2 regions of the Lachnospira intestinalis genome follow, and region 2 is predicted to be linked to the other one. Evidence: predicted binding sites of a transcription regulator. Region 2 holds the regulator's gene; the other holds the start of a gene.

Region 1 (15,320 bases), 120 kb from region 2:
GCATAAAGCACTTAGAATTTTCGAGAGTTGTTTATATTATGGGAAATAAACAACTCTCAAAAAATCTTGTTATGGAAAGAGAACAACAGCCGGAAATTTTAAAATCCATATTAGATTAGGCTTCAAAAAAACAATAAAAATACAAAAAAAAATAAAAAATTTTATTGCATTTCAAACTAAATTGTGATAGTTTTAACACGATTAACTGAGAGACAATTATAAAGCTGGGGAATTTCAGTCGTTTCTGAGCTTTTTACAATGGAATTCAGTAAAAAAATTCATTCAAAAAACGAAAGAAAGGGAAACCATATGGCAAAGTTAAAAAAATGGATAGGTAATTTAAAAGTTGCAGAGAAATTGAAGGTATATCGGATGGCGGTATTAGTTATGACAGCGTTTTTCGTACTGGTGGCACTTGTATCGACATTAGTGATTCGTTCGAATATACGTCATATTACGGAAGTGTGGTCTCCTTCACTTGAGTATCTGCAGGAATTAGAAACAATGACTGCTAAGTATAGAATCAAGCAGTATCAGCATCTTGTAGAATCAGATGCCGCAGCGATGGCTACGTGTGAAAAAGAAAATGATAATATAGAAAGTCAGATTAAAGACGCGACAGCTAAGTTAGGTGAGATAATTAATTCAAATAAGAAAGCACAGCAAGGAAAAGCCGATTACGAAAAGGCAACTTCTGCGTGGGAAGAATACTTATCAACTTCAGATGAAGTATACAAATTGAGTAGAGATAATAAACAGGCTGAAGCAGCGAAGATTATGATCGGAAGTGCATATGAAAGCTATATGTCATTTGTAAAACAATTAAATACATTACATGATGATTTCCAGGTGGAATTAGATAATGCGAAAACACTTGCCAACATCTGTACTATTATTATTTTTATTGTCATTATTGTAACAGGAATCGCGATTGCAGTAGTTGCAACAGTTATCGGAAAGATAATTACAGATTCAATAACAGAACCGGTACAGCAGATAGATGCAGCAGTTGCCAGTCTTAGAAAAGGTGAACTGTCTAATATAGAAATGCTTACTTACGAATCAGATGATGAGTTCGGAGATACAATAAGAATGCTGAAAGAAGCAATGAATATTCTTTCAGATTATGTCCGTGAGATTTCTCAGGAGGTTAAATTGATAGCTCAGGGTGATTTGACAAGAAATGGTGATGATATTACACCGTTTCTGGGTGATTTTTCAGAATTGAAAGAGTCACTTGTATATATTTTAAAACGATTTAACAGTACATTGTCAGAAATTAGCGGTATTGCTGAACAGGTTACACATAACGCAAAGGAAGTTGAAAGTGCATCAAAGTCTTTATCAGATGGTGCAACGGAACAGGCCGGAGTTATTCAGGAATTGAATGCAACAATAGATACAGTTGTTGACCTTGCTGTAGATACTGCAAAGGAAACAAAAAATGCATCTGAACGTGTAAAAGCTTCTGCGAACAAAGCGAATGAAGAAAAGGAAAAAATGAATGTTCTGTTGACAGAGATGGAACATATTACAGAAATATCTAAGGAAATAGGTAATATTATTACAGATATTGAAGATATTGCTTCACAGACTAATTTGTTAGCTCTTAATGCTTCGATAGAAGCTGCCAGGGCAGGTGAGGCAGGTAAGGGCTTTGCGGTAGTAGCAGATCAGATAGGAAAACTTGCTGCAGACAGTGCGAAGTCAGCGGTAAATACAAGAGATTTAATAGATAAAACTTTAGTTGAAATTCAACGAGGAAATTCAGTTACAATTACAACGGCAGAAGCTTTCAATCAGATTATTTCGGACATGGATTCGTTTGCAGAAATGGCAGAGAATACAATGGAGAAAGCCAATGCACAGGCAGAGTCATTAGAGCAGGTCGGACAGGGAATTGAACAGCTTTCAGGTGTTGTACAGAGTACAGCAGCATCATCAGAAGAGAATACAGCAATTAGTATTAATCTCTCAGAGGGTGCAGATAAGATGAATGAGCGTGTAAACAGATTTAAGTTATTCTAAAGGTTAAAAGAGAATTATAATGATATTGGGGCATAAAAGACCTGATTCCACTTATGAGCAGGTTCATGTGGGGTTAGGACTTTTAACTCTGGTATTTTATGATACGATTAGGAAAGAAAGGTTCTTGTTGTGAGTGAGAATATATTTAAGGTATTTGGTAAGCTGCCAAAAGAAACTTTATTAGAAATAATCGCAAAATGTATGGATGATTATCTATATGTATATGATTTGCAGAATAATACAATAGAATTTTCTGAATCGGCTGTGAACCGTTTTAAGATATCGGATAATGTTATGAATAATTTTACTAATGATGTTTTACAGTTGGTTTATGAAGAAGACCGTAAGATGCTCCAGGAGCACCTTGCGGCTATATATGAAGGAAAAGAAAAGGTACATAATCTTCATTACAGATGGCTTGATAAAGAAGACATGCCGGTATGGATTAACTGCCGCGGTATAGTGATTGATGATTCACAAGGGAACGCACAATATTTGGTTGGCTGCATGAAAGAGACTGGCAATCAAAGAAGAGCAGATAATGTCACAGGATTGCTTGGAGGTCCTGAATTTAATGCCTATATGCGCTCGCAGAAGACACACCTTTCTAAGGGATTTCTTATGCATATAGGAATAGATGATTTTGGAGCAATCAATAGTTCACGTGGAGCGGCTTACGGCAATTATATTCTGAAAAGTGTAGCTGACTGCATGAAGGAATGTCTTTCTGATAAACAGAGGATATATCATCTTGTAGCCGACCAGTATGTGATTGTTGATTTGGAACATTCTTCAAAGGACTATGCCGCGGAGCTTAAGAAAAAGATAGATGACAGACTGTATAAGTTTATAGTATCTGAAAACTACGAGGCTGTTTTTTCGATTTCTGTTGGTGTTGTGGATGCGGTAACATTTTGCGAAGGCTACGAGGAGTGCCGCAAGAAATTTGCATTTGTCCTTAAAAAAGCCAAAAAAATGGGAAAAAATGGATTCTATATATTTGATGATAACGACTACGAGAGCTTTTTAAGAACAGGAAAGATAGTAGCGGCACTCCGTAATTCTGTTGTGAATGGATTCAACGGCTTTGAGGTGTATTACCAGCCAATTGTGGATTGCAGCTCAGAGCGGGTTATTGGTGCAGAGGCGCTTATGCGTTTCTCAATGACCTCTGAAGAAGATACGGAGACAGTTTCACCAGTAGACTTCATCCCATTACTGGAAGAAACCGGGTTAATTATCCCGGCAGGAAGATATATATTAGATGAAGCAGCGAAAACATGTTGTGAAATGCAGCAATATATTCCTGATTTTAAGATGAATATAAATGTTTCATATGTTCAGATTATGCATGGCAATGTTGAAAGAGATATATTGGATGTGATTAAAAAATATGATTTACAACCGGATTCCATATGTATTGAAATGACGGAAAGTGGATTTATGGATATGACACCGGTATTCTGTAAGTTCAGGAAAGCGTTGGATGAGAACCATATCTGCTTTGTAATAGATGATTTTGGCACAGGGTATTCTAATTTCCATTGTATACGTGATATGAATCCCAGCTATGTGAAAATGGATAGGGATTTTACTGCAAAGGCGATGAATGATGCAAGAGATTATGAATTGTATAAAAACATCATTCCGATGGTACATAGTATTAATGTCAGGATATGTGCAGAGGGCATTGAAAAAAAAGAATGGAGCCTTAAAATGAAAGAAATGCAGGTTGATTATTTACAGGGATACTATTATGGCAGACCCTGTGAAAAAGAACAGTTTATTCAACGATATAAATGTTCATAACAGCCGCAGGCTTTTTGACGGATCATCTGGTACACAAAAAAATTAAAAAAAATTAGCACTCGCCTATTGACAGTGCTAATAATAAGTGCTATAGTACAACTAGAACAAAGGAAAGGAACAAATAAAGAAATTGAATTTGTTTTAAAACATCCCGGTTCCAGAGTAACAGGTAAATGAGCAGCGATTTTAGAAAAGGAGAGATGACTTATGTTAATGCCTAGTATTTTTGGAGAAGATTTATTTAATGATGATTTTATGAATGGATTTAAGTTCCCGGATGTAGACAAGGTTCTATATGGTAAGCACGCTTCTAATGTTATGAAAACAGATGTCAGGGAAACGGAAAGCGGTTATGAAGTAGATATTGATTTGCCGGGCTTTAAGAAAGATGAAATCAGTGCCAGCCTTGAAAATGGCTATCTGACCATCAGTGCTTCTAAAGGTCTTGACAAAGATGAAGAAAAGAAAGACGGCAAATATATCCGCAAGGAGCGCTATGCTGGCGCAATGAGCAGAAGCTTCTTTGTTGGTGAAGACCTGACACAGGAAGATATCAAGGCAAAATACGAGGACGGTATCTTAAAACTTTCTGTTCCAAAGAAAGAAAAGGCACCGGTCAAGGGTGATAAGTATATTGCCATTGAAGGATAACCTGTAACTGCAAATTGTGACTGTACAACTTATAAGGCATTTTGATGAAATGTCAAAAATGCTGATAAATAACCCTATATAATAGGTAGAAAGACTCCACAGCCGGAGAAATTCATAGGCTGTGGAGTCTTTTTATTTAATACAAAACTATCAGGGGCAAAAGCCTAAAATCATTGCGGTTGTCAGGCGCAAAATATAGTGGAAGATTATGAAAAATACGAACAAAAATATGTGATACATGCACAAAAAATAAAAAGAAATACATATAAAAATAGCAATTGCGCACAAAAATAAAATATGATATAATAATGGAAACTAAAAAATAAAAAATAGTTTCCAACAAAAGTACTACACAAAACACAAACGGAGAAGGAGGGAACGATGAAAGAAAGTATACAGGAACAAAAACTGCAGCAGAAGATTTTAGAGGGTACGATAGAAGCCTTTAATCAAAAGGGATTGAAATTCACCATGGATGACCTTGCAGGAATCCTCGGCATGAGCAAGAAAACCATATATACGGTCTTTTCAGACAAGAATTCTCTGTTTCTTTCCATGGTTGATTACCTGTTTGATACGATAAAGGAAAGCGAGCGTGCCATATTGGAAAATGAAGCATTGTCCACAGTGGAGAAAATCAGGGCAATTCTCGGTGTCATGCCGGACAGCTATAAAGACATTAATTTTGCGAAGCTGTATCTGCTCAAGGAAAAATATCCTGAAATATACACAAGGGTAGAACAGCGGCTGGAAGGCGGCTGGGAAATGACGATGGGACTGCTGGAACAGGGAATAAAAGAAGGATGTATCCGTCCCGTGAATTTATCCATTTTTAAATTGATGATGGAAGCCGCACTGGAGCAGTTTTTCCAGCGTGATATTTTAGTCAACAGTGGACTTTCCTATACGGAAGGGTTAAGCGAAGTGGTTGGCATTTTACTGGACGGAATCGAGAAAAAGGCATAGAAAGGGGCAAGGTTATGGAAGACAAATCAAAAATGATTTACGGCAATGAAATCGGCCGCAAGGCATACAGAAATGCCATTCATTCTAAGAAAAAATTTATCAAAAAATATGGCGATGATACCGGCACAAAATATCCGGTGCGGCTTCGTAAAAATGCGGTGCTTGGCGATACGCTTGGCATTGTCGATGTGCGTGTTGCCAAAAAGCACGGCACAGCCGGAGAGAAAAATCAAACGATACCGTTTGATACGGAAAAAGGCATTATTGTGGGAAATATCCGCATGGGCTTCGGTCATTACCGCATTTCCATGGCGATTGCTTCGGCGGCACATGCAATGGGCTATGTACCGTACTGGATGGATTTGAATTCTTATGAAGATACGACCTGTACAAAGGTTATCCGTGCGCAGAATGATTTATACTCACTGGGGTCAAGATTGTCCCAGAAAAGCCGTCTGTTTAACCGGTTTGTCTGGGAACCGATGAATTACGAGGGCTTTAGAAAGCTTTCTTACAATGCATCAGACCAGAAAAATGCGGAACTGATGGCAGCTGTATTTGCAAATGTGCCAAAAGAAATTCCGGTCATTGCCACACATGTATGGCCGGCGCAGGCGGCGGTGCATGCGGGCATGAAGCGTGTTATCAATGCCGTGCCGGATAACTGGCCAATGGCATTGCATTTGTCAGAGGGCAGTATTCATACGGTGCAGACGCGTTTTGCCTACCAAGGCTACCGTATTTTAAACGGCATGGATAAAAACAAAGTGTTAAATCCAATGCCAAAGGACAGCCTTGTGTATACAGGCCACTACATTGACCATGAGCTGGTGCAGGGAATCGAAGAAGACTGTGCGGCAAGGCGGGCGCGCAAAATGCAGAAAAAACCGATGCGCTTTCTTTTGACGATTGGCGGTGCGGGTGCGCAGAAAGAAATTTTTGCAGAGATTATCCGTTATTTAATACCGCATATCAGGGACGGACGTGCTGCACTGTATGTCAATGTGGGCGATTATAAAAATGTATGGGAGCAGTTAAAGGCAGAAATTCCGCAGATGAAGACACTTTCTTGTGAACATTTTAACAACTGGGAGAATACAAAAAAGTTTGCAGAGGAAGCCCTGACGGGAGAAGTCACGGGAATCCACGGATTCTGGCATGAAAATATATTTGAAGCGGTTTACTGTACCAATCTTTTGATGAGAAGCTGTGATGTGCTGGTTACGAAACCGAGCGAACTGGCATTTTATCCGGTGCCGAAGCTGTTTATCAAGCGTGTCGGTGGACATGAACAGTGGGGTGCAGTCCATTCGGCAGAAATCGGTGACGGTACGCTGGAATGTCGTGACACCGGTCATACACTGCAAATGCTGGAGTTGTTTTTAAATGAAGAAACGCTGTTATTTCAGATGTGTAACTGCATTGAAGCCAATAAAAAAGCAGGCATATATGATGGGGCATACAAGGCGGTGGAACTGGCAGCCGCAGAAAGTAGGTAAGGTATGTTAAGTAAAAGGGAAATGGCTTCTTACGGACTGGGTGCCGTGGGAAAAGACATGGTTTATATGTTTTCGGCAAGTTATATTTTGTATTATTATCAGGATATTTTAGGTGTCAGCGCGATTGCAATGGGCATGATTTTAATGGCGGCGCGCGTGTTTGATGCGTTTAATGACCCGGTTATGGGGGTTATTGTGGCAAAGACAAGGACACGGTTCGGGAAGTTTCGTCCGTGGCTGTTTGTGGGAACGGCGCTCAATGCCATCGTGTTGTATCTGATGTTTGCGGCACCGCCTGCATTGGACGGCGGCGGGCTGGTAGCCTATGCGGCGGTTACATACATTTTATGGGGTGTGACCTATACCATGATGGATATTCCGTACTGGTCCATGATTCCGGCATTTACGCAGGGAGGAAAGGAACGTGAAAATCTTTCCACGCTCGCACGTTCCTGCGCCGGGGTCGGTTCTGCACTTGTAACGGTTATCACTATGCAGTGCGTCTACTTTTTCGGAAACGGCAATGAAAGAACGGGCTTTAAGTGGTTTGCCCTGATTTTATCCGTATTGTTTTTTGTATTCATTCTGATTACCTGTCTGAATATCAAAGAAAAATCAACGGTTGATGTCGATGCGCCGTCCATAAAGCAGATGTTTAAGGCATTACTGCAAAATGACCAGGCAATGACGGTTGTTATTACCATTGTGCTGATTAATACATCGGTATACATTACGTCCAATCTGGTGATTTACTTTTTTAAATATGATTTCGGCGGTGCGGACTGGTACAACGGCTATACGCTGTTTAACACCTTTGGCGGTGCAATACAGATATTGTCGATGATGATTCTGTTTCCGTTACTGCGTAAATTTTTAAATACAATCCGCATTTTTTACGTGAGCTTTGCCATGGCGATAGCAGGATATTTAGTGCTGCTGGTGCTTGTATTTACAACAATGTCCAATGTATTTATACTGTTTATTCCGGCATTTTTCATCTTTGCGGCAAACGGCATGTTACTGGTGCTTACAACCATTTTCCTTGCCAATACCGTGGATTATGGTGAATTAAAAAATAAGCGCAGGGACGAGAGCGTGATTTTTTCTATGCAGACATTTGTTGTAAAATTAGCTTCCGGTGTAGCGGCACTGGTTGTATCCGTGTGCCTGTCGCTGAGCCATTTAAGTCAGGATACGGCAGTTGTGGCGGGAGAAGCCGCACAGGCAGGCGGTTCGCTGGTCGGACTGCGTATGACAATGACGGTGCTTCCGATTGCAGGACTGTTACTTGCTGTGTTTTATTTTCACAAGAAATATATTCTGACAGAGAGTAAAATGGAGGAGATTAACAATACACTGCGGGCTTAAAAGGTATATATGATAAAGAAAGGATTTCCGATATGATTATGATAGAAAAAAATCTGTATGCACTGCATACACGGCATACGTCTTATGTATTTTGTGTCATGGAGAGCGGACATCCGGAGCATTTGTATTATGGAAGGCGGATTCATGCACAGCAGACCGTAATGATGGAAAAAAGGGCATTTCTTCCGGGCAATACGATTGCGTATGACAGCAGTTTTGAAAATCTTTCATTGGAGGATTGCTGTCTTGAAATGTCATCTTACGGAAAAGGCGATATCCGTGAACCGTTTATTGAAACAGAATATGCGGATGGCAGTACAACGGCGGATTTTTTGTTTGAGAGCGCACAGATTTCCGAAACAAAATGCGGCTTGCAGACACTTCCGGGTGCATATGATGAAAACGGCAAATCCGAACAGCTCAAGGTCGTTCTGGCAGACAAAGAAGGAAAAACAAAGCTGGAACTGTATTATGACGTATACGAAGACTGCGATGTGATTACAAGGCGCGCTGTTTTTAAAAATGAAGGAGAACAGCCTGTGAAGCTTAGGCGGCTGATGAGCATGCAGCTTGATTTACACAGGGCAGACTATGTGCTTTCAACATTTCACGGCGCATGGACACGGGAAATGAACCGCAGTGAAGCCGTGCTTGAAACCGGAAAATATGTCAATGAATCCTTTACGGGAACGTCATCGAGCCGTGCCAATCCGTTTATCATGCTTGGCAGAAAAGAAACGACCGAGGACACCGGAGAGTGTTTCGGAATAAATCTTATTTACAGCGGCAGTCACTATGAAGCTGTAGAGGTGCAGGCAGGACGTACAAGAATCGTTTCCGGTATCCAGCCGAAAAATTTCTGCTTTACGGTTGGCACAGGTGAAGTTTTTGAAACACCGGAAGCGGTGCTGACCTATGCGGCATCAGGTTATAATCAAATGAGTCACCAACTGCATGATTTTGTGCAGGAGCATGTTGTTCGCGGCACATGGAAACGGAAACTGCGCCCGGTGCTGTTAAACAGCTGGGAAGCGGCGTATTTTGACATTAACGAAAGGAAACTGCTACGCCTTGCAAAGGCGGCAAAAGAAGCGGGAATCGAACTGTTTGTCATGGATGACGGCTGGTTTGGAAACCGGAATGACGATAAGAGTTCCCTTGGGGACTGGTATGCCGATGAAAAGAAGCTGCCGGGCGGACTTTTGGGAATTGCGCAGAAAATCAAAGCACTTGGACTGGATTTTGGTATCTGGGTAGAACCGGAAATGGTGAGTGTCAACAGCCGTTTGTATGAAAAGTACCCGGACTGGGCAGCTGCCGTTCCCGGCAGGAATCATTCCGAGGGCAGAAACCAGCGGATTTTAGATTTAGCCAATCCGCAGGTGCAGGAATTTGTCATTGAAGAAATGAGCCGTGTTTTTTCCGGTGCGGATATTTCTTATGTCAAATGGGACATGAACCGGATTTTCAGTGATGATTATTCACCGTATCTGCCGCCGGACAGACAGGGTGAAGCAGCACACCGCTATATCTGCGGGCTGTATCACTGCATGGACGTATTGACAAAACGTTTTCCGGATATTTTATTTGAAGGCTGTGCGGCAGGCGGCAACCGCTTTGACCTCGGCATTTTGTGTTATTTTCCGCAAATCTGGGCAAGCGATAATACAGATGCGGTCAGCCGCGCGCAGATTCAGAACAATTACACTTACGGCTATCCGCCGTCCGTGCTTAGTTCACACGTTTCAGCAAGCCCGAATCACCAGACACTGCGCCGCACGCCGCTTGAAACACGCTTTGCCGTGGCGGCTTTCGGGAATTTGGGTTATGAATGTAATTTCTGTGATATGTCCAAAGAAGAACTTGAGGCGGTGAAAGCACAGATTACCTTGTATAAAGAAAAGCGGGAGCTGTTCCAGCGGGGAATTTTTTACCGCGGCAGAAGTTTTTCGGACAGGGATATCCGTGACAGCAGTGTACTGTCGGCGGGCGGCGGCAGTCTGATGGAGTGGAGCTGTGTCAAAAAAGATACTTCCGAAGCGGTCGGATTGCTGATGAATAAACTTGCGGTGGCAAACACGCCGCATACATGCTTTTATGCAAAGGGATTAGACCCTGAAAAGCAGTATCATTTTTACAATCGTGCGTTAAAGTACAATATCAAGGATTTCGGGGATTTGGTCAACACCGCATCGCCGGTGCATATCCGTCAGGATTCCCTGATACAGCACCTCGCCGCCAAATGGATTAAAATAAACGGTGAGCGGGAGGACTACCATGTATTCGGCGATACGCTGATGTACTGCGGTGTGCGCTTAAAGCAGGCATTCTGCGCAACGGGACTGAATGATGAAGTGCGTTACTTCCCGGATTTCGGCGCAAGGCTTTATTTTATGGACGAAGAAAAAACACGGTAAGTATGATTTTTACGAAAAAAGCAGTTGACAGATTTTATTTTCTGTGTCTATAATGAAAAAAACGAAATACTTCGGTAGGTGAGGTTACCACAGGGATTTGGATTTTCCTAAGGTTGCTGCCGCAAATTTGTGGAGACACAAATCGTTGGTCAGCAGGCTATGTCGGTTTAAGGCATAACCTAATGCAACTAATATGCCCTGTGATGCTAAAGCTTGGACGACGGAAGCACAGCGCCAGATAAAGAAACAGGTGCGCAAAGATTAAGATTGAATTTCAAACTCCGTCGTCAGACGGAGTTTTTTTAGTATTAAAGGAGGTGAGGCAAATGGATTCGGGCGTCAGTTATCATTCGGAAAATTTACAGAATACGGATACGACAGAAGGGAGCATAGAAAATGGAGAAGAACATTTTTATGGAACTTCTGGCAGCAAGAGAATTCAAAGCAATCAGAAGCATTTTAAATGTGATGAATGCAGTAGACATTGCCTCACTGCTGTCAGAATTTGAAGAAAAGGAACTTGCACAGGCATTCCGTCTGATTCCGAAAGCAAAGGCAGCCGAAGTTTTTGCCAATATGAGCAATGCAACACAGAGCTGTCTGATTGATGCTTTCACGGAAACGGAATTAAAAGAAATCATAGACGATATGTTTATGGACGATACCGTGGATTTACTGGAAGATTTACCGGCAAATGTCGTAACAAGGATTTTATCCAATATCAATCCGCAGAAGCGTGCGCAGATTAATATTCTGCTGGATTATCCGCAGGACAGCGCAGGCAGCATTATGACAACAGAATATGTGTCACTCAAGCGCACCATGACCGTAAAGCAGGCAATGGCACATATTAAAGAAGTAGGAATCCACAAGGAAACGATTTATACCTGCTATGTGCTTGAAGCGCGCAGACTGGTAGGCATTGTGACCGCCAAAGACTTAATGGTGGCAGATGACGACAAAACGATTGAAGAACTTATGCGGACAGAGATTATTTTTGTGCATACGGGCGATGACCAGGAGCAGGTCGGACAGTTATTTTCAAAATATGATTTGCTGGCACTTCCGGTTCTGGATACCGATGAATGTATGGTCGGAATCGTTACGGTCGATGATGCACTCGATGTTGTGGTTGATGAAGCGACAGAGGATATATCACTCATGGCAGCAGTCAATCCGAGTGAAAAATCTTACTTTGAAACACCGGTGCTGACACATGCCAAAAACAGAATTGTGTGGCTTTTGGTGCTGATGTTATCCGCTACGGCAACGGGCGTGATTATCACACACTATGAAAATGCGTTTGCGGCAGTGCCGATTTTAGTATCCTTTATTCCAATGCTGATGGATACAGGCGGTAACTGCGGTTCACAAAGTTCCACGCTGATTATCCGTGGGATTGCACTGGGAGAAATTACCTTTCGTGATATTTTTAAGGTGATGTTTAAGGAATTCCGGATTTCAATTATTGTCGGTGTGATTCTGGCACTGGCAAACGGGCTTAGAATCCTGCTGATGTATAAGAACTTTTCACTGGCGGTTGTCATTTCAATTTCACTGGTTATTACAGTTATTTTTGCAAAGCTTATCGGCTGTATTCTGCCACTGCTTGCAAAGAAGCTGCATTTTGACCCGGCAATTATGGCATCGCCGCTGATTACAACGATTGTGGATACCTGTTCAATACTGATATACTTTAATGTGGCAACGGTGGTATTCCATTTATAATTAAGGTAAGTGCAAATATGTGAGGACACGGACAGAGAACAGATTTTTATCGGATACGAAAATTACCGTGGATTGCGGATAAGAACGGGTATGACATACATATTTTGCAATATACTAACAGAGTAATATGGTGCAGAGGTGCGAAAAAATTTGAAAAGCACTGAAGAAAAATGCAAAAAAGTGAAAGGAGCATGACAAGTGGCACAGGATATAAAGACTGCGGACATTGCGATTATCGGTACAGGACCGGCGGGCATTTCTGCCGCTATTACCGCAAAAATCAGAAATAAAGAGATATTTTTGTTCGGCGCTGAGCCGGTGAGCAGTAAGGTGGCAAAAGCACACCGGATTTTAAATTATCCGGGACTGCCTGCCGTTTCGGGAGAGGAGCTGGCACAGGCATATAAAAGACATTTGGACGAATTGCAGATTGCGGTTACGAAAAAAAGAGTTCATGCCGTTTATGCAATGGGCAGTTATTTTGCCATTCAGGCAGGACAGGAGCAGTACCGGGCAGACAGCGTGATTTTAGCCTGCGGCATGACGGCGGATAAGCCGTTTCCGGGTGAAAATGAATTTTTGGGACGCGGCGTCAGCTATTGTGCAACGTGTGATGCACAGTTTTTTAAAGGAAAGACGGTCGCAGTTATCGGATATACTAAAGAATCCGTTGAGGAAGCACAGTATTTAGCGGAAATTGTGGGAAAAGTGTTATACTTTCCAATGGGCAAAGAAGCTGTATTGCCGGGGCTTTCCGGTAACATTGAAATCTGTACGGAAAAGCCGGCAGAGATTACCGGCACGATGAAAGTGGAGCAGTTAAAGACTGACGGAAAGCTGTATCCGGTGGACGGCATTTTCATTTTACGGGAAGCCGTCTTTCCGGGACAGCTCGTTCCGGGCTTAAAGACCGAAAAAAATCATGCCGCCGTCAATCTGCAGATGGAAACGAATGTGGCGGGATTATTTGCCTGCGGCGATATTGCGGGAACGCCGTATCAGTATATTAAAGCGGCGGGACAGGGCAATGTTGCGGCACTTTCGGCAGTGTCTTATTTAAACCGTAAAAAAGAAACTGTGTGATGACCGTGTGCTTAGGGCGCAAAGAAGTGTGTGAAAGACCTTGTATTTCAAATGCCGGATATGGTATGATAAGAAGAAGTGAGTTTAAGGAAAAGTCTAGGAGGCAATTATGAAGGTTACACCGGTTAAAGGAACAAACGATTATCTTCCAAAGGAAGTGGAAATCAGGGATTATTTACAGCAGAAGATTCTTGAAGTCTATCTTGCCAATGGATTTGAACATATTATTACACCTGTAATTGAAGATATTGAAAATCTGGATAAAAGTGATGGCGGAGAAAATCTGAACCTCATTTTCAAGATTATGAAGCGTGGCGATAAGCTGGATAAGGCACTGGCATCAGGCGTGACTTCGGAAAATGAGAATGTGCTTGCGGATATGGGACTGCGTTATGATTTGACACTTCCGCTCAGCAGATATTATGCGAATAATAAAGACAAGCTGACACTTCCGATGAAATGTATCCAGATGGACCGTGTGTATCGTGCAGAACGTCCGCAGAAGGGCAGATTAAGAGAATTTATCCAGTGTGATATTGATATTATCGGTTCAGAATCCAACGATTCGGAAATCGAACTGATTTTAACAACCACAAAGGCATTACAGGCAATCGGCATGAAGAATTTCAAAGTTAAGTTAAACGACAGAAGACTGTTACGTGCCGTATTAATGCAGATGGGCTTTGCGGAAAATGAATTAGACAGTGTGTGCATTACATTTGATAAGCTGGATAAAATCGGCATGGACGGTGTAGAAGCAGAACTGACAGAAAAAGGATTTGCAAAAGAAGCCATTACAAAGTTTACACAGTTCCTTGAAAAAAATGATTTTAGTCTGGATTCTTTAAAGGATATGCTGGAAGATAAAGAACCGGCAGAGAGTCTTGAAAAGATTATGACAACAGTGAAGGCACTTTCAGCAGGGGCATACGATGTGGTCTTTGATTTATCACTGGTCAGAGGACAGGGATACTACACAGGAACCGTTTTTGAAGTGGAAAGCATTGACTTTAAGGGCGCAATCGCAGGCGGTGGAAGATATGACAATCTGATTGGCAAGTTTTTAAACCAGTCCATTCCGGCAGTCGGATTTTCAATCGGATTTGAGCGTATTTTCTCTATCCTTATGCAGAACGGCATTGAAATTCCGGACGGCAGTAAAAAGATTGCCGTATTATATGAAGACGGACATTTAACAGAAGCTGTCAAGACAGCTGAAAAGTTAAGAAGTGAAGGCATGATTGCATCCCTTTATATAAAACCGAAAAAGACCGGTAAGTTTTTAAGTAAATTAGAGGAGCGCGGCTATGCCGGATTTTACAATGTAGAACAGGCAGAAGAAGTCAGCTACTTTGGTGCATAAAAGGAAAAGAGCTGTGGCACAAAAATCAGAAATCCTGATTGCGTGCCACAGCCTTTTTATTGTATCGTGCATTTATCGAGTGCTGTCTGAATGGCATTCAGAAGCATTGTAGCGGTGTATTTGTTCTCAGCGGGATATGTAATATTTTTGGTAGAACCGCTTTCAATTACGGAAGCACACAGTTCGGAAAAGGTGCTTTCCAAAGAAGGGTAGAGCGTTGTAACCGGTTCGGATAAGTTTACGAGTGCAATATTCTGAATACTGTTTTTATCGACTGTCACTTCGATATCTACGGCGTTGCCGTTTAAAGAAACACCGGCTCTGTAAACACCCGGTGTATAGCAGGCGGAAACACCCGCAGAAACAGATTTGGCACCGTTGACAGAGCTGGCTGCGGCATCTTTAGAG
Region 2 (15,320 bases):
CTTATGCACGCCTGCTCGCAGACGGTGAAGTAAAGGCAGGGGAAGCAATCAATGTGGTTGTGCCGACCGGTAACTTCGGTAATATTTTAGCAGCATTTTATGCAAAGAATATGGGACTTCCAATTCACAAACTGATTTGTGCTTCCAATGAAAATAAAGTACTGTATGATTTCTTTACAACCGGTATATATGACAGAAACAGAGAATTTGTCCTGACAACTTCTCCGTCAATGGATATTTTGATTTCAAGCAACTTAGAGCGTCTGATTTACCGTATTGCAGGTAACAGTGCTGAAAAGAATGCGTCACTTATGCAGTCCTTAAAGGAATCAGGAAAGTATGAAATTACAGATGATATGAAAGCACAGCTTTCGGACTTCTACGGTAATTACGCAACAGAAGCAGAAGATGCGGCAATGATTAAGAAGCTGTATGAAGATACAGGATATGTAATTGATACCCATACAGCAGTTGCAGCATCTGTCTATGAAAAGTATCAGAAGGAAACCGGTGATACCACAAAGACAGTGATTGCATCAACAGCCAGCCCATATAAGTTTACAAGAAGCGTGATGGATGCGATTGACAATAAGTATGATGTAATGTCTGATTTTGAGCTGGTAGATGAGCTTTCTAAGCTTTCTAAGGTAAAAGTTCCGCAGGCGATTGAAGACATCAGAACAGCGCCGGTACTGCACGATACTATATGTGATGTTGATAAGATGTGCGATAATGTAAAAAGAATTTTACATATTTAATTAGATACATTCATTTGAATTGGAGTCATCTGACAGGAAAAAATGTCAGATGACCCCAATCTTTTGTTGCAAAAAAGTGATTTATGATATATAATGTCAAAGTTGCAGATTTTATAAAAGGAAACAGAATTATGAGAAAATTAACGACGTTTCATTATGTTGACATTCACAGCCATATTTTATATGGTGTCGATGACGGTCCGGATAATATTGAAACCAGTATTGAGATGATGAAAATTGCATATGATGAGGGTATTCGCAAGATTGTGGCAACACCACATTATCATCCTGGTAAATGTACAATGGGATACGAACAGCTGCGCAGAAATTTTGAACTGTTTAAAGAACAGATGAAAGATGTATGCCCTGAGATTGAACTGGCACTTGGCAGGGAAATTTATTATACTTCGGATATTTTAGATGATCTCGAAGCACAGGCGCATCTGACAATGGAAGATTCCAAGTATATTTTAATAGAATATCATCCGACTGTGGAATATTCTTATCTGCGTACCAGTATCAGCAATGTGATGCAGATGGGCTATACGCCTGTTATTGCGCATATTGAACGCTATATGTGCGTATTGGAAGACTGGAAGCTGGCTTTGGAATTAAAGAACATGGGGGCTGTCATTCAGGTGAATGCGGGTTCTGTTATCGGGGATTCCGGAAGTAAGGTGAAAAAGTTTATCAAAAGACTGTTAAAAGAAGAAATCGTGGATGTTATCGGAACAGATGCACACAGTAATGGAAGAAGATCGCCTAGAATTCAGGAATGCGCAAAGTATATCTGCCGCAAATTTGATGAGGATTATGCGAAGGCACTGCTGCGTGATAATGCAGAACGGATTCTTAAAGGTGAATATTTGGAGGACTAGAAGAATATGGAAAATTCGATGAAGAATAATGACGAAATTGAAATCGATTTACGACAGATTTTTATCGTTATTATGAGTAAGATTGCAATTATTCTCTTAGTGGGAGTGATTTTCGGTCTGGCGGCATTTATTGGAAGTAAACTGCTTTTAAAGCCGGTGTATCAGTCACAGACGAGCCTGTATGTGTTAAATAAGCAGAGCCAGGGAACAACAACATTAAGTGATTTGCAGTCATCAACACAGCTGACACAGGATTATATGATTCTTGTAAAAAGCCGTACCGTAACAGAAAAGGTTATCAGTGACCTTGGGTTAAATACGACAAATGAAAAGCTTGCAAAGCAAATCAGCGTATCCACACCATCTGACAGCCGTGTGCTTGAGATTACGGTTTCTAACAACGACCAGTATGAAGCAAAAAGAATCGCAGATAAAGTAGCGGAAATTTCAGCAGATTCTATTTGTGATATTATGCAGATTGAAAAGGTCAATGTATTTGAGGAAGCAAATATTTCTGAAAAGCCGTCAAGCCCGAACTGCTTAAAAAATGCAATCATCGCATTTGTATTAGGCATGGTGCTTGCAATTGCCATTGTTGTTATACGATTTGTAATGAATGATACCATTAATACATCTGAAGATATTGAGAAATATCTTGGAATCAGTACCCTTGCATTGATTCCTTTATCAGAAGATTTAGATGACAGTGCGGAAGCTGCGGCAAAGAGAAAGAAGCATAAGCACAGTTCTTCAAAGAAGGGAGATAAGTAATGCCTACAGTTAACATTGAAAGACTCAGAAAGTTAGATTACCGCTGTAACGAAGCTTATAAGACATTGAGAACCAATATCCAGCTGTGTGGTTCTGATATGAAAGTAATTATGTTTACAAGTTCTACACCGAATGAAGGAAAATCCAGTGTTTCTTTTAATCTGGCGGTATCACTTGCAGAATCCGGCAAAAAGGTAATTTTCATTGATGCTGATTTAAGAAAATCCGTTCTTGTCGGCAGATATAAGATTAATAAGGCTATTAAAGGACTCACTCATTTCCTGTCCGGCATGAATAAATTTGAAGAAGTAATCTGTACAACGAATGTAGATAATCTGTATGTAGTATTCTCCGGAATCGTTCCGCCAAACCCTTCGGAACTTTTGGCGAACAATTCATTTGATGCACTTGTAAAGGCGCTCAGGGATACTTATGATTATGTGATTATTGATACACCGCCGCTTGGCAGTGTTACAGATGCAGCGATTGTCGCACAGAAATGTGACGGTGCAGTGCTGGTTGTTGCAGCGCATATGGTTAATTATAAGTTCGTCCAGAAACAGTTAGAACAGCTTAAAATGACAAAGTGCAAGATTCTCGGAAGCGTTCTGAATAAAGTAGACCTTGCCGGAGATAGTTACTATGGCAAATACTATGGCAATTATTATGGCAAGTATTACGGCAATTACAGTCATGGTGATAAGGAATAATGCATAGCTGATATAACATGGAAGTTTAACCATTTCACGGAGGAGGAAACAAATGGAAAAAAAGCAGGGCGTTATTATAGCATTACTGGCTGTGTGCGTGTTCTTTTCGGTTATCATCGCGGCGATGTATCTGACCTCAGACAGAACTGCTCCGGTAATTACTGTAGATGAATCCAAGGTCAGACCGTATTCGGCAGAGCAGGGCGAAGAAGTGCTTAAAAGTTATGCAAAGGCAGTCGATGCAAAAGACGGTGATGTAAGCAGCAGCATTGTCATTGAAAATATCTATATTATGCCGGATATGACAAGGGCAAAAGTGATTTTTGCGGCAAGAGACCATAATAATAATGTATCAAAATACAGTTATATGATTGCATATGAAGCGAGCCAAGAAGAAATTGAAGCAAAAGAACAGCTGACCCAGGCAGAAACAACCACGGCAGCCGAGACGGAAAAGACAGAGACAGACAGTACAAAGAATGCTTCAAAGACGACAGAAGCGGAAAAGACAACTGCAGAGAGCGAAGCAGAAACAACTGCAGGCGGACCAAAGATTGTTTTATCGGCAACAGAAGCGACGGTTGAAGCGGGAAACAGCTTTAATGTGATGAAGTATATTTCATCTATTACGGATGATAAAGATACAGAGGATACATTATCCAGAAGAATTATAGTTAACGGTACATACAGTACTTCAAAATCAGGTACATATACATTGGATGTATATTGTACGGATTCAGATCTGAATGAATCAAACCACGTGGCATTTACACTGAACGTTAAATAAGAAAAAAATCAGATAATCCCCGGAGAGCATGCTGCTTTTCCGGGGATTTCTGCTGTTCATCTGCAATTTATGTATTTTATAAATAATTTATAGAAAAAATTTGAGATTGTTGTTGACAATACGGGGGTGTAGTGATATTTTAAGTATATCGATGTTAGCACTCCACCTAAATGAGTGCTAACAAGATAAGAAGGGAGCAGATGCCATGGAGCTGGATGATAGAAAATTAAAGATTTTAAAAGCTGTCATACAGAACTATCTTGAAACGGGTGAACCGGTTGGCTCAAGAACCATTTCAAAATATACCGATTTAAAATTAAGTTCGGCAACAATACGAAATGAGATGGCAGACCTCGAAGAATTAGGATACATTGTACAGCCGCATACCTCGGCAGGGCGGATTCCTACCGATAAAGGCTACCGCTTATATGTGGACGATTTAATGGCACAGAAAAAGCAGGAGTTAGAAGACCGGGAAAGCAAAGTGTCCGACAGAGAAAAAGAGGTTGATTCCATGCGGGATATTTTAAATGAAAAGGTAGACCGTGTAGAGGAACTGCTTCAGAATGTAGCGAAAGTTCTGGCAAAGGATACGAACTATGCAACAATGATTACAGCACCGCAGGTAAAAGGCAATAAACTGAAATTTGTACAGCTTTCTCAATTGGAGAGTGATAAGATTTTAGCAGTTATTGTAATGGAAGGCAATATTATCCGTAATAAAGTGATTGATGTCAGTGAGGCACTTTCACAGGAAAATATTTTAAAGCTGAACATTCTGTTAAATACTACACTGACGGGGCTGACATTGGAACAGATGAATTTAAGCATCGTATCCAAGATGGAGAATCAGGCAGGAGAGCATATGCAGCTTGTTAAAGAAGTGCTGGATGCCATTGTTGAAGCAATCAGCAATGAAGACCAGTTAGAGATTTATACAAGCGGTGCAACGAATATTTTTAAGTATCCGGAATTAAGTGATTCTGTCAAAGCGAGTGAGCTTATATATACTTTGGAAGAAAAGCAGAGCCTTTCAGGATTGATTGCAGACCAGCAGTCGGGGAAAGACAAAGAAGCGGACGACCATGGTATTCAGGTATATATAGGAAATGAAACACCGGTTGCTTCCATGAAGGACTGCAGTGTTGTTACGGCAACCTATGAATTGCAGGACGGTTTGAAAGGGACAATCGGAATTATCGGACCAAAGCGGATGGATTATGAAAAGGTTGTAGAATCGTTAAAGACAATCCAGACGCAGATGGACGAGGTTTTTAAGAAAACATAGGAAAGGTTGGTAAGAAAGTGTCTAAAAAAGAAGAAAAGAAAAATAGTAAAGAGTCTGTCGATGATGTAAAGATGACAGAAAAAGACGCTGATGCCGCTAAAACTGCTGGAGCAGAAGACGATGGCACGCAGGCACAGAAAGAAAACACTGATGCCGAAAATCCGAAGGAAGCGAGTCAATCATCCGAATCGCAGTCTGCCGATGGAATAGATACAAAGAAAAAGGATGCGAAGGACGCATTGATTGAAGAACTTCAGGATAAAGTAAAACGCCAGATGGCGGAATTTGATAATTTCAGAAAGAGAACTGAGAAGGAAAAGTCTTCCATGTTTGAAATGGGTGCTTCCGATATGATTAAGAAGCTTCTTCCAATCGTTGATAACTTTGAAAGAGGTTTCAATTCAATTTCAGAAGAAGAAAGAGAAACACCATTTGCAAAGGGCATGGATATGGTCTATAAGCAGACCATGAAGATGTTAGAAGATTCTGATGTCAAGCCGATTGAAGCACTCGGCATGGAATTTAATCCTGAACTGCACAATGCAGTGATGCATGTGGAAGATGATTCAGTCGGTGAAGGAATTATCGTTGAAGAATTCGAAAAGGGTTACACATACAGAGAAACCGTAATCCGCCATTCAATGGTAAAGGTTGCAAATTAATCAGTAAATGATGGGCAGAAGCCCTTAAGAAAGGAAGATAACTATGGGAAAGATTATTGGTATTGACTTAGGTACTACAAACTCATGCGTAGCAGTTATGGAAGGCGGTAAGCCGGTTGTTATCGCAAACACAGAAGGTCTTAGAACAACACCTTCAATTGTTGCATTTACAAAGAACGGAGAAAGACTTGTTGGTGATCCTGCAAAGCGTCAGGCTGTAACAAATGCAGACAAGACAATTTCTTCTATTAAAAGACATATGGGTACTGATTACAAGGTGGAAATCGAAGGTAAGAAGTACTCACCACAGGAAATTTCAGCCATGATTTTACAGAAATTAAAAGCTGATGCTGAAAACTATTTAGGTGAAAAGGTAACGGAAGCCGTTATCACGGTTCCTGCTTATTTCAACGATGCACAGCGTCAGGCAACAAAGGATGCCGGTAAGATTGCAGGTCTTGATGTAAAGAGAATTATCAACGAGCCGACAGCTGCAGCTTTAGCTTACGGTCTTGATAACGAAAACGAACAGAAGATTATGGTATATGACCTCGGTGGTGGTACATTCGATGTGTCTATTATCGAAATCGGTGACGGCGTTATCGAAGTTCTTGCAACAGCAGGTAACAACAGACTCGGTGGTGATGACTTTGATAATGTAATCACACAGTATATGTTAGAGGACTTCAAGGCAAAGGAAGGCGTAGACCTTTCTAAGGATACAATGGCACTCCAGAGATTAAAGGTTGCAGCAGAACAGGCTAAGAAGGAATTATCAAGCGCTACAACAACCAATATCAACCTGCCATATATTACTGCAACAGCAGAAGGTCCAAAGCATTTTGATATGACTCTTACAAGAGCTAAATTTGATGAATTAACACATGAACTGGTTGAAAAGACAGCAGAACCTGTACGTAACGCATTAAATGATGCAGGTCTTACCGCTTCAGACCTTTCAAAGGTACTCTTAGTCGGTGGTTCTACAAGAATTCCTGCTGTACAGGATAAGGTAAAACAGCTCACAGGCCATGAACCAAGCAAGACTTTAAATCCTGATGAATGTGTTGCAATCGGTGCATCTATCCAGGGTGGTAAGTTAGCAGGAGATGCCGGTGCCGGTGAAATCCTTCTTCTGGATGTTACACCTCTGTCACTTTCTATCGAAACAATGGGCGGTATTGCTACAAGACTGATTGAGAGAAATACAACAATTCCTACAAAGAAGAGCCAGATTTTCTCAACAGCAGCAGATAACCAGACAGCCGTTGATATCAACGTTGTACAGGGTGAAAGACAGTTCGCGAAGGATAACAAGTCCCTTGGACAGTTCAGACTGGATGGTATTCCGCCGGCAAGACGTGGCGTACCTCAGATTGAAGTTACATTCGATATCGATGCCAACGGTATTGTAAATGTATCTGCTAAGGATTTAGGAACAGGTAAGGAACAGCATATTACAATCACAGCAGGTTCTAATATGTCTGATGAAGATATCGATAAGGCAGTTAAGGAAGCTGCTGAGTACGAAGCACAGGATAAGAAACGTAAGGAAGCGATTGAAGTCCGCAACGATGCAGATTCAATGGTATTCCAGACACAGAAAGCCTTAGATGAAGCCGGAGATAAGTTAGATGCAAATGATAAGGCAGCTGTAGAAGCAGACTTAAATGCATTAAAGGCACTTGTTGAGGGCAGCGATGCTGAAAACATGACAGATTCACAGGTAGATGAAATTAAGGCAGCAAAAGAAAAGTTAATGGAAAGCGCCCAGAAGCTTTTCGCTAAGCTTTATGAAGCACAGCAGGCAGCCGGTGCTGGAGCAGCCGGTGCAGGTCCTGATATGGGAGCCGGTGCTGGTGCAGATGCCGGAGCAGCCGGTGCAAATCCTTACGGTGATGACGTTGTTGATGGTGATTACAAGGAAGTATAAGGTTTGAAACATTTGCTTCAGGTAAAACTGCATGGGGGAATTTCCCTCATGCAGTTTTAAGCGTATAAAAAGAAAGGTAAAAGTTATGGCAGATAAAAGAGATTATTATGAGGTCTTAGGCGTTTCACGCGATGCAGACGATGCGACCATCAAAAAGGCATACCGTAAGCTTGCAAAAAAATACCACCCGGATATCAATCCCGGAGATAAAGAAGCGGAAGCAAAGTTTAAGGAAGCTTCGGAAGCATATGCTGTATTAAGTGATGCACAGAAAAGAAAGCAGTATGACCAGTTTGGTCATGCGGCCTTTGAAAATGGCGGCGGCGGTGGCGCAGGCGGTTTTGATTTCGGCGATATGGGCGACATTTTCGGCGATATTTTCGGCGGCGGTGACATCTTTGGCGATTTATTCGGCGGCGGAAGAAGACGTAACAGCAACGGTCCGATGCGCGGCGCTGATGTAAGAACAACCGTTAGAATTACATTTGCAGAATCCGTAACCGGTACAAGCAAAAAGATCGATGTGAATTTAAAAGAAACCTGTACAAAGTGTAACGGAAGCGGTGCAAAGCCGGGAACACAGCCTGAAACCTGTGGTAAGTGCGGCGGTAAGGGTAAGATTGCCTATACACAGCAGTCTATTTTAGGCATGGTAAGAAATGTACAGCCATGTCCGGACTGTCACGGAACCGGCAAGATTATTAAAGAGAAGTGTCCGGACTGCTATGGCACAGGTTACATCAGCACAAAGAAGACGATTGAAGTCACAATTCCTGCGGGTATTGACAACGGTCAGTGTGTCAGAATCCAGGGTAAGGGCGAACCGGGTACGAACGGCGGCGCAAGAGGTGATTTACTGGTAGCAGTGATGATTGCCGCAGAACCTGGCTTTGAACGTGACGGCTACAACATTTTCTCAAATGTGACAATCAGCTATCCGACGGCTGTTCTTGGCGGTGAAGTTAAGGTAAAGACGGTTGACGGTGAAGTGCTTTATGAAGTAAAGCCAGGAACGGCATCCGGCACGAGAGTCCGTTTAAGAGGAAAAGGCATGCCGACACTGCGCAACAAAAATGTGCGCGGCGACCACTACATTACACTGGTTGTTGATATTCCGACAAGGCTTACCAACGAACAGAAAGAAGCTCTTGCAGCATATGATAAGCTGCTGACAGGTGAAGAAAAGCATATTAAGAAAAAAGGTTTTTTTAAGTAAAATAAACTTAATATATAAAGGGACAGTACAGCGTAGTGCTTTTTGCTTAAAATCTGCGCATACTGTCCTTTTTATGTCTGCGAACTGTGCAGCAGTCTTGCATAGATGCCCGTATTTGTGGTATATTAATTTATTATGATGTGCCTGAAATATGGGCGGCAGGTATGATTAAATGGAAATGAGGGCTATCAATGAATTTAAAAGAAATAACTACAGCATTGGATCAGCTGGATTTAAGTAAATACGAACTGATAAAAAAAGAAGAAATTGCAGATATTCATTCGGCAGGACTGCTGTTAAAGCATAAGAAAAGCGGTGCAAGAGTTGTTGTGCTGTCTAATGACGATGAAAATAAGGTGTTTTCCATCGGCTTTAAGACACCGCCGTTTAACGATACGGGACTTCAGCACATTATGGAACATTCCACACTGTGCGGTTCCAGAAAATATCCGGTCAAAGACCCGTTTGTGGAACTGTGCAAGGGCTCATTAAACACATTTTTAAATGCAATGACCTACCCGGACAAGACGGTGTATCCGGTGGCAAGCTGTAATCTGGCAGATTTTAAGAATATTACGGATGTCTATATGGATGCGGTATTTTATCCGAATATCTATCAGAGAGAGCAGATTTTTAAGCAGGAGGGCTGGCATTACGAATTAGACAGTATCGACAGTCCGTTAAAGTACAACGGTGTTGTGTTTAATGAAATGAAGGGCGTATATTCCTCACCGGACGATGTGCTTTCCAGAGATACGTTTGTATCTTTATTTCCGGATACGGCATACCGTTTTGAATCCGGTGGAGAACCGTCGCATATCCCGGAACTTTCTTATGAAGATTTTCTGGCATACCACAAAAAATGGTATCACCCGGCGAACAGTTATATCTATCTGTACGGTGATTTTGATGTGCAGGAGCGCCTTGATTATCTGGATAACGAATATTTAAAGAATTTTGATGCAAACGATGTGCAGATTGATGCGGATATCGCGATGCAGAGGCCGTTTGATATATTAAAGGAAGAAACACATTACTATGCGGTGACAGAAGATGAACCGCTTGAGAATAATACTTATTTATCTTACAACAAGGTGGTCGGAACGGCACTGGATAAAAAGCTGTATCTTGCAATGCAGATATTAGATTACGTGCTGGTTATGGCGCCGGGGGCTAAGTTAAAGCAGGCATTGATTGATAAAGGAATCGGAACGGATATTTACAGCAGTCTGGAATCCTCCGTATTACAGCCGGTTTATTCAATTGTTGCCAAAAATGCGGAAGAATCCCAGAAGAAGGCATTTGTTGATACGATTGAAGAAGTGCTGCGTGATATTGCAAAAAACGGCATTGACAAACGTATGGCACTTGCGGGCATGAATTATTATGAATTTAAGTTCCGTGAAGCGGACTACGGGGCATACCCGAAGGGACTGATGTATTATCTGACGATGATGGACAGCTGGCTTTACGATGAAAATGAACCGTTTATCCATGTTCAGGCACTGGATACATTTGCACAGCTTCGCAAAGAACTGGACGAGGGGCTTTTTGAAGAGCTGATTCAGAAATATTTACTTGACAACAGCCATGGCAGTCTGATTGCATTAGTGCCAAAGCGCGGACTGGAAGAAGAAAAAGCGGCAGAGGAAGCAAAGCGGCTTGAAACGTATAAAAACAGTCTTTCAAAGGAAGAGCTGGAAGCCATTGTGGCAGATACGGCGGCATTAAAGGCTTATCAGGACGAGCCGTCTCCACAGGAAGAACTCGAACGGATTCCGATGTTAAAGCTGTCAGACATTGAAAGAGAGCCGGCAAAGCTTTATATTGATAAAAAGAGTATTGCAGATGTGGATGTGATTCATCACAACCTGTTTACGAATCAGATTGCGTATCTGATGCTGGCATTTGACTGTAAGAAAGTGCCGGACGAACTGCTTCCGTATGTGGGACTGTTAAGCTCTGTTCTGGGACTTATGGATACGCATAAGCATACCTACCCGGAATTAACGAATGAAATCAACATCAATTCCGGCGGGATAGCTACGGACGCGGCTATTTATACGGACAGTAAAGACTTTTCAAAATACACGGTCATGTATGAAGTCAAGGGCAAGGTTTTATATGAAAAACTGCCGTTTGTACTGGAAATGATGCATGAAATCATTTATGAAACAAAGTTTGAAGATGAAAAGCGTCTGCGTGAGATTATTGCACGGATTAAGTCGAGAATGGAAAGCAATATGACAGGAAGCGGGCATACCGTGGCAATGCTTTCGGCAATGGCACAGTTCTCACCGTCCAGCTACTATTCTGACATCCTGCGCGGATATCAGTATTATGAGTTTATCGAAAAGGCAGACCGGGATTTTGACAGTATGAAAGAAATGCTTGCTGAGAATTTGAAGCGTACAGCGGCGCTGATTTTTACAAAGGAAAATCTGACGGTCAGCTTTACGGCAGAAGATGACGGACTGGAGCTGTTACAAAAGCCGATGACGGAATTTGTTGCAAAACTGGCACAGTTACAGGAAAAAGATGCGGTAAGAACCTTTAGACCGGTAAAGGAAAAAACAGCGTATACTTCTTCATCACAGGTACAGTACGTGGCAAGATGCGGTAACTACCGTAAGGCAGGGTATGAGTATACAGGGGCATTAAAGGTGCTTAAAATTATATTCTCGTATGATTACCTGTGGTTAAATGTCCGTGTAAAGGGCGGTGCATACGGCTGCATGAGCGGATTTTACCGCAATGGCGATACGTACATGGTATCGTACCGTGACCCGAATCTCGCCGAAACCAACACCATCTTTGAGCAGGCAGCAGAATATGTCCGCCGGTTTGATGTCAGTGAGAGGGATATGGTGAAGTTCATCATCGGAACAATCGGCGGCATGGATACACCGATGAATCCGGCATCAAAGGGCGTGCGTTCTTTCGGTGCATATATCTGTCATACAGAATACGCACAGTTAAAAAAGGAACGTGAGGAAGTGTTGAATGCGACAAAAGAGTCTATTCGAGCATTGGCGCCGCTCATTGAAACCGCGGTTTCACAGGACTATCTGTGTGTAGTCGGCAATAATGCTAAAATCCGTGAAAATGAGCAGATGTTTGAAAAAATAGAACCATTATACTTATGATGTCAGGGAGGATTTATGAATTTAGATGAAATGCTGGCGGCAAGTGGTATCAGCGGTGGTGCGGCTGCGGTCAATGGAAATACAAAATCGGGCTTTGTAACATTTGTGGGACGTCCGAATGTCGGGAAATCGACACTGATGAACCGGTTAATCGGACAGAAAATTGCGATTACATCCAATAAGCCGCAGACAACCCGTAACAAAATACAGACAGTTTTTACCGATGAACGCGGGCAGATTGTATTTGTTGATACACCGGGTATTCACAAGGCAAAAAATAAGCTGGGTGAATATATGGTCGGTGCGGCAGAAAAAACGATTGGTGAAGTCGATGTGATCTGCTGGCTGGTAGAACCGACAACGTTTATCGGTGCAGGAGAACAGCACATTATTGAAAAGTTAAAAAAGGTGAAAGCACCGGTTATTTTAGTCATTAATAAGGTGGATACGATTAAGAAAGAAGAAATTCTGCCGGTTATTGACCGCTATAAAAATGAAGTGGATTTTGTGGAAATTATTCCGGTTTCCGCAAGAAACGGCGACAATACCGATGATTTAATCAATGCGATTTTCCAGTATCTGCCGTACGGTCCGATGTATTATGACGAAGATACGATTACAGACCAGCCGATGCGCCAGATTGTATCCGAGCTGATTCGTGAAAAGGCACTGCATGCCTTAAACGAGGAAATTCCACATGGAATCGCGGTTGTCATTGACAGCATGAAAGAAAGAAAATCCCCGAAGGGTCTAATTACGGATATTCAGGCAACGATTATCTGTGAGCGTGATTCGCACAAGGGTATCATTATCGGCAAGGGTGGTCAGATGTTAAAGAAAATCGGTGCCAATGCCCGTTATGAAATTGAACGCCAGTTAGAAACAAAGGTAAACCTCCAGCTTTGGGTAAAGGTAAAAAAAGAATGGCGCGACAGTGATATTCTGATTAAAAACTTCGGATATGACAAGAAAAAAGACGAATAGCAGATGTGAAGCGGTATGGGAGATATTACAGAAGTAACCGGCATGATTTTATCGTCTATGCCGGTCGGTGAATTTGACAGGCGGGTGGTGCTGCTGACCAAAGAGCGCGGAAAGATTTCCGCTTTTGCCAAGGGTGCAAGAAAACCAAACAGTCCGCTGGTGGGAATTACCCGTGCCTTTATATTCGGAACGTTTCAGGTCTATGAAGGGAGAACTTCCTATACGATACGGCAGGCGTCCATTACACATTACTTTGAGGCGGTTATTTCGGATCTGGATGCGGTCTGCTATGCCTGTTATTTTGCAGAGATTGCGGATTATTACGGCAGGGAAAATCTTGATGCGGCAGATATGCTCAATCTCCTATATGTTTCGTTAAAGGCGCTGGCAAACAAAAAGATTCCGGATACACTGGTAAAATGTATTTTTGAATTAAGAATGATTGCCTTAAACGGCGAGTGTCCGGAAGTGTTTGCATGTAAGAATTGCGGCGGTACACAGGACTTAGATACGTATTCGATGACGGCGGACGGCATTTACTGCCATGCGTGTCACGGACAGGCGCCGGACGGCATACAGTTAGAAGAATCTACCGTATACACGCTCCAGTATATTGTCACGGCACCGCTTGAAAAGCTGTATACGTTTACAGTCAGTGAAAATGTACTCACGGAATTGAAAATGGTTTTAAAGCGTATCTGTGCAAAGCATTTGGATAAGCAGATGAAATCCGAAGCCATGCTGCCGGGGTAAAGTAAGCCGGGATACAGGACACGGACATATGTTCGTGCTCCGCGTTTCGGATATGTGCCTGTAAAATGACGGACTGCGGCAGAGCCGTACAGAAATAAGAATAAAAAGAGGATAAAGGATATGTCAGATATGTCACACAATCATCAGAAGAAAATAGCGGTTATCAACGATATGTCCGGGTTTGGGCGTTGTTCAATTGCTGTGGAGCTGCCGGTCATTTCGGCAATGAAGGTTCAGTGCTGTCCACTGCCAACGTCGATTTTTTCCAATCACACGGGTTTTGAAAGCTTCTTTTTTGATGATTATACAGATAAAATGGAAGACTATATGCAGGAGTGGGTGAAACTGGGATTGCAGTTTAACGGCATCTGCACGGGCTTTTTAGGCTCGGCACGCCAGATACGGATTGTGGAGCATTTTCTGTCACTGTTTCAGACAAAAGACAACATTACCATTATCGATCCGGTGATGGGCGATTACGGAAAAATGTATCCGACCTATACGCAGGAAACCTGTGAGGAAATGAAAAAGCTGGTGACACATGCGGATATTTTAACACCGAATCTGACAGAAGGCTGTATCCTTTCCGGAATGGCATATCATGAAAGCTGGACCAAAAAAGAGCTGACCCATATGGCAGAGCTTTTAGCGGAAACAGGACCGGAAAAAATTGTTATCACAGGTATCCAGCAGGGGAAATATGTGGCGAATTTCTGTTATGAAATGGGGCAGGAGGGCTATTTTATCAAGACCGAAAAGGCAGGGATGTCCCGTTCCGGCACGGGTGATATTTTCAGTGCCATTATTGCGGCAGATGCGGTCAACGGTGTGGATTTCCACGATTCGGTGAAAAAAGCATCCGCATTTATTAAAAAATGTATTTTGAAATCTATGGAAATGGACATTCCGCTGACAGACGGTGTCTGCTTTGAGGAACTGCTCACTACCTTAAAATAAAGATATGGAAAAGGAGATTATACGATGGAAATTCTTTATAAGGTACATAATAATCTGTACGTCAATCTGACAAATAAATGTCCGTATGCCTGTACGTTCTGTCTGAGGCAGACGATGGACAGAATCGGAGAATCCGACAGACTGTGGCTGGAAAGAGAGCCGTCTGTGGAAGAAGTAAAAAAAGAATTTGAAAAGTTTGATATGACACAGTACAACGAAGTGGTGTTTTGTGGCTTTGGTGAGCCGACAGAGCGTTTTGATGCGTTAAAAGAGATTGCGGCATTTGTCAAAGAAAAATATAACAAGCCTATCCGTATCAATACCAACGGTGCAGGCAGTCTGATTAACGGACGTGACATCGCACCGGAATTAAAGGGACTTGTAGACACGGTATCCGTCAGCTTAAACCATCCGGAAAAAGAGGAGTATTTAAAGCTCGTCAGAAGTAAATTCGGGGAAGAATCCTTTGATGCGATG

Evidence for each region. The regulator HrcA, encoded in region 2, represses chaperone genes, less so after heat shock. The targets are predictions, from matches to a motif close to TGTTAGCACTCNNNNNNNNNGAGTGCTAACA.
Region 1: the regulator HrcA is predicted to act here: its motif matches at 3,888-3,918, upstream of WMO37_RS00355 (Hsp20/alpha crystallin family protein).

The regions. Positions count from the first base shown of each region.
Region 1 covers NZ_JBBMFS010000001.1:80,603-95,922, forward strand. Annotated here, with positions in the region: gene hcp (hydroxylamine reductase) at 1-6, shown strand, start outside; gene WMO37_RS00345 (HAMP domain-containing methyl-accepting chemotaxis protein) at 310-2,028, shown strand; gene WMO37_RS00350 (EAL domain-containing protein) at 2,158-3,837, shown strand; gene WMO37_RS00355 (Hsp20/alpha crystallin family protein) at 4,045-4,488, shown strand; gene WMO37_RS00360 (TetR/AcrR family transcriptional regulator) at 4,870-5,454, shown strand; gene WMO37_RS00365 (DUF6937 domain-containing protein) at 5,469-6,953, shown strand; gene WMO37_RS00370 (glycoside-pentoside-hexuronide (GPH):cation symporter) at 6,957-8,321, shown strand; gene WMO37_RS00375 (alpha-galactosidase) at 8,354-10,738, shown strand; M-box (ykoK) riboswitch at 10,802-10,971, shown strand; gene mgtE (magnesium transporter) at 11,135-12,466, shown strand; gene WMO37_RS00385 (NAD(P)/FAD-dependent oxidoreductase) at 12,665-13,549, shown strand; gene hisS (histidine--tRNA ligase) at 13,659-14,912, shown strand; gene WMO37_RS00395 (hypothetical protein) at 14,969-15,320, opposite strand, start outside.
Region 2 covers NZ_JBBMFS010000001.1:205,159-220,478, forward strand. Annotated here, with positions in the region: gene thrC (threonine synthase) at 1-758, shown strand, start outside; gene WMO37_RS00865 (CpsB/CapC family capsule biosynthesis tyrosine phosphatase) at 890-1,636, shown strand; gene WMO37_RS00870 (YveK family protein) at 1,643-2,407, shown strand; gene WMO37_RS00875 (polysaccharide biosynthesis tyrosine autokinase) at 2,407-3,117, shown strand; gene WMO37_RS00880 (hypothetical protein) at 3,170-3,904, shown strand; gene hrcA (heat-inducible transcriptional repressor HrcA) at 4,110-5,192, shown strand; gene grpE (nucleotide exchange factor GrpE) at 5,264-5,854, shown strand; gene dnaK (molecular chaperone DnaK) at 5,898-7,787, shown strand; gene dnaJ (molecular chaperone DnaJ) at 7,873-9,003, shown strand; gene WMO37_RS00905 (insulinase family protein) at 9,195-12,149, shown strand; gene era (GTPase Era) at 12,180-13,133, shown strand; gene recO (DNA repair protein RecO) at 13,149-13,886, shown strand; gene WMO37_RS00920 (pyridoxamine kinase) at 14,007-14,843, shown strand; gene WMO37_RS00925 (TIGR04100 family radical SAM protein) at 14,868-15,320, shown strand, end outside.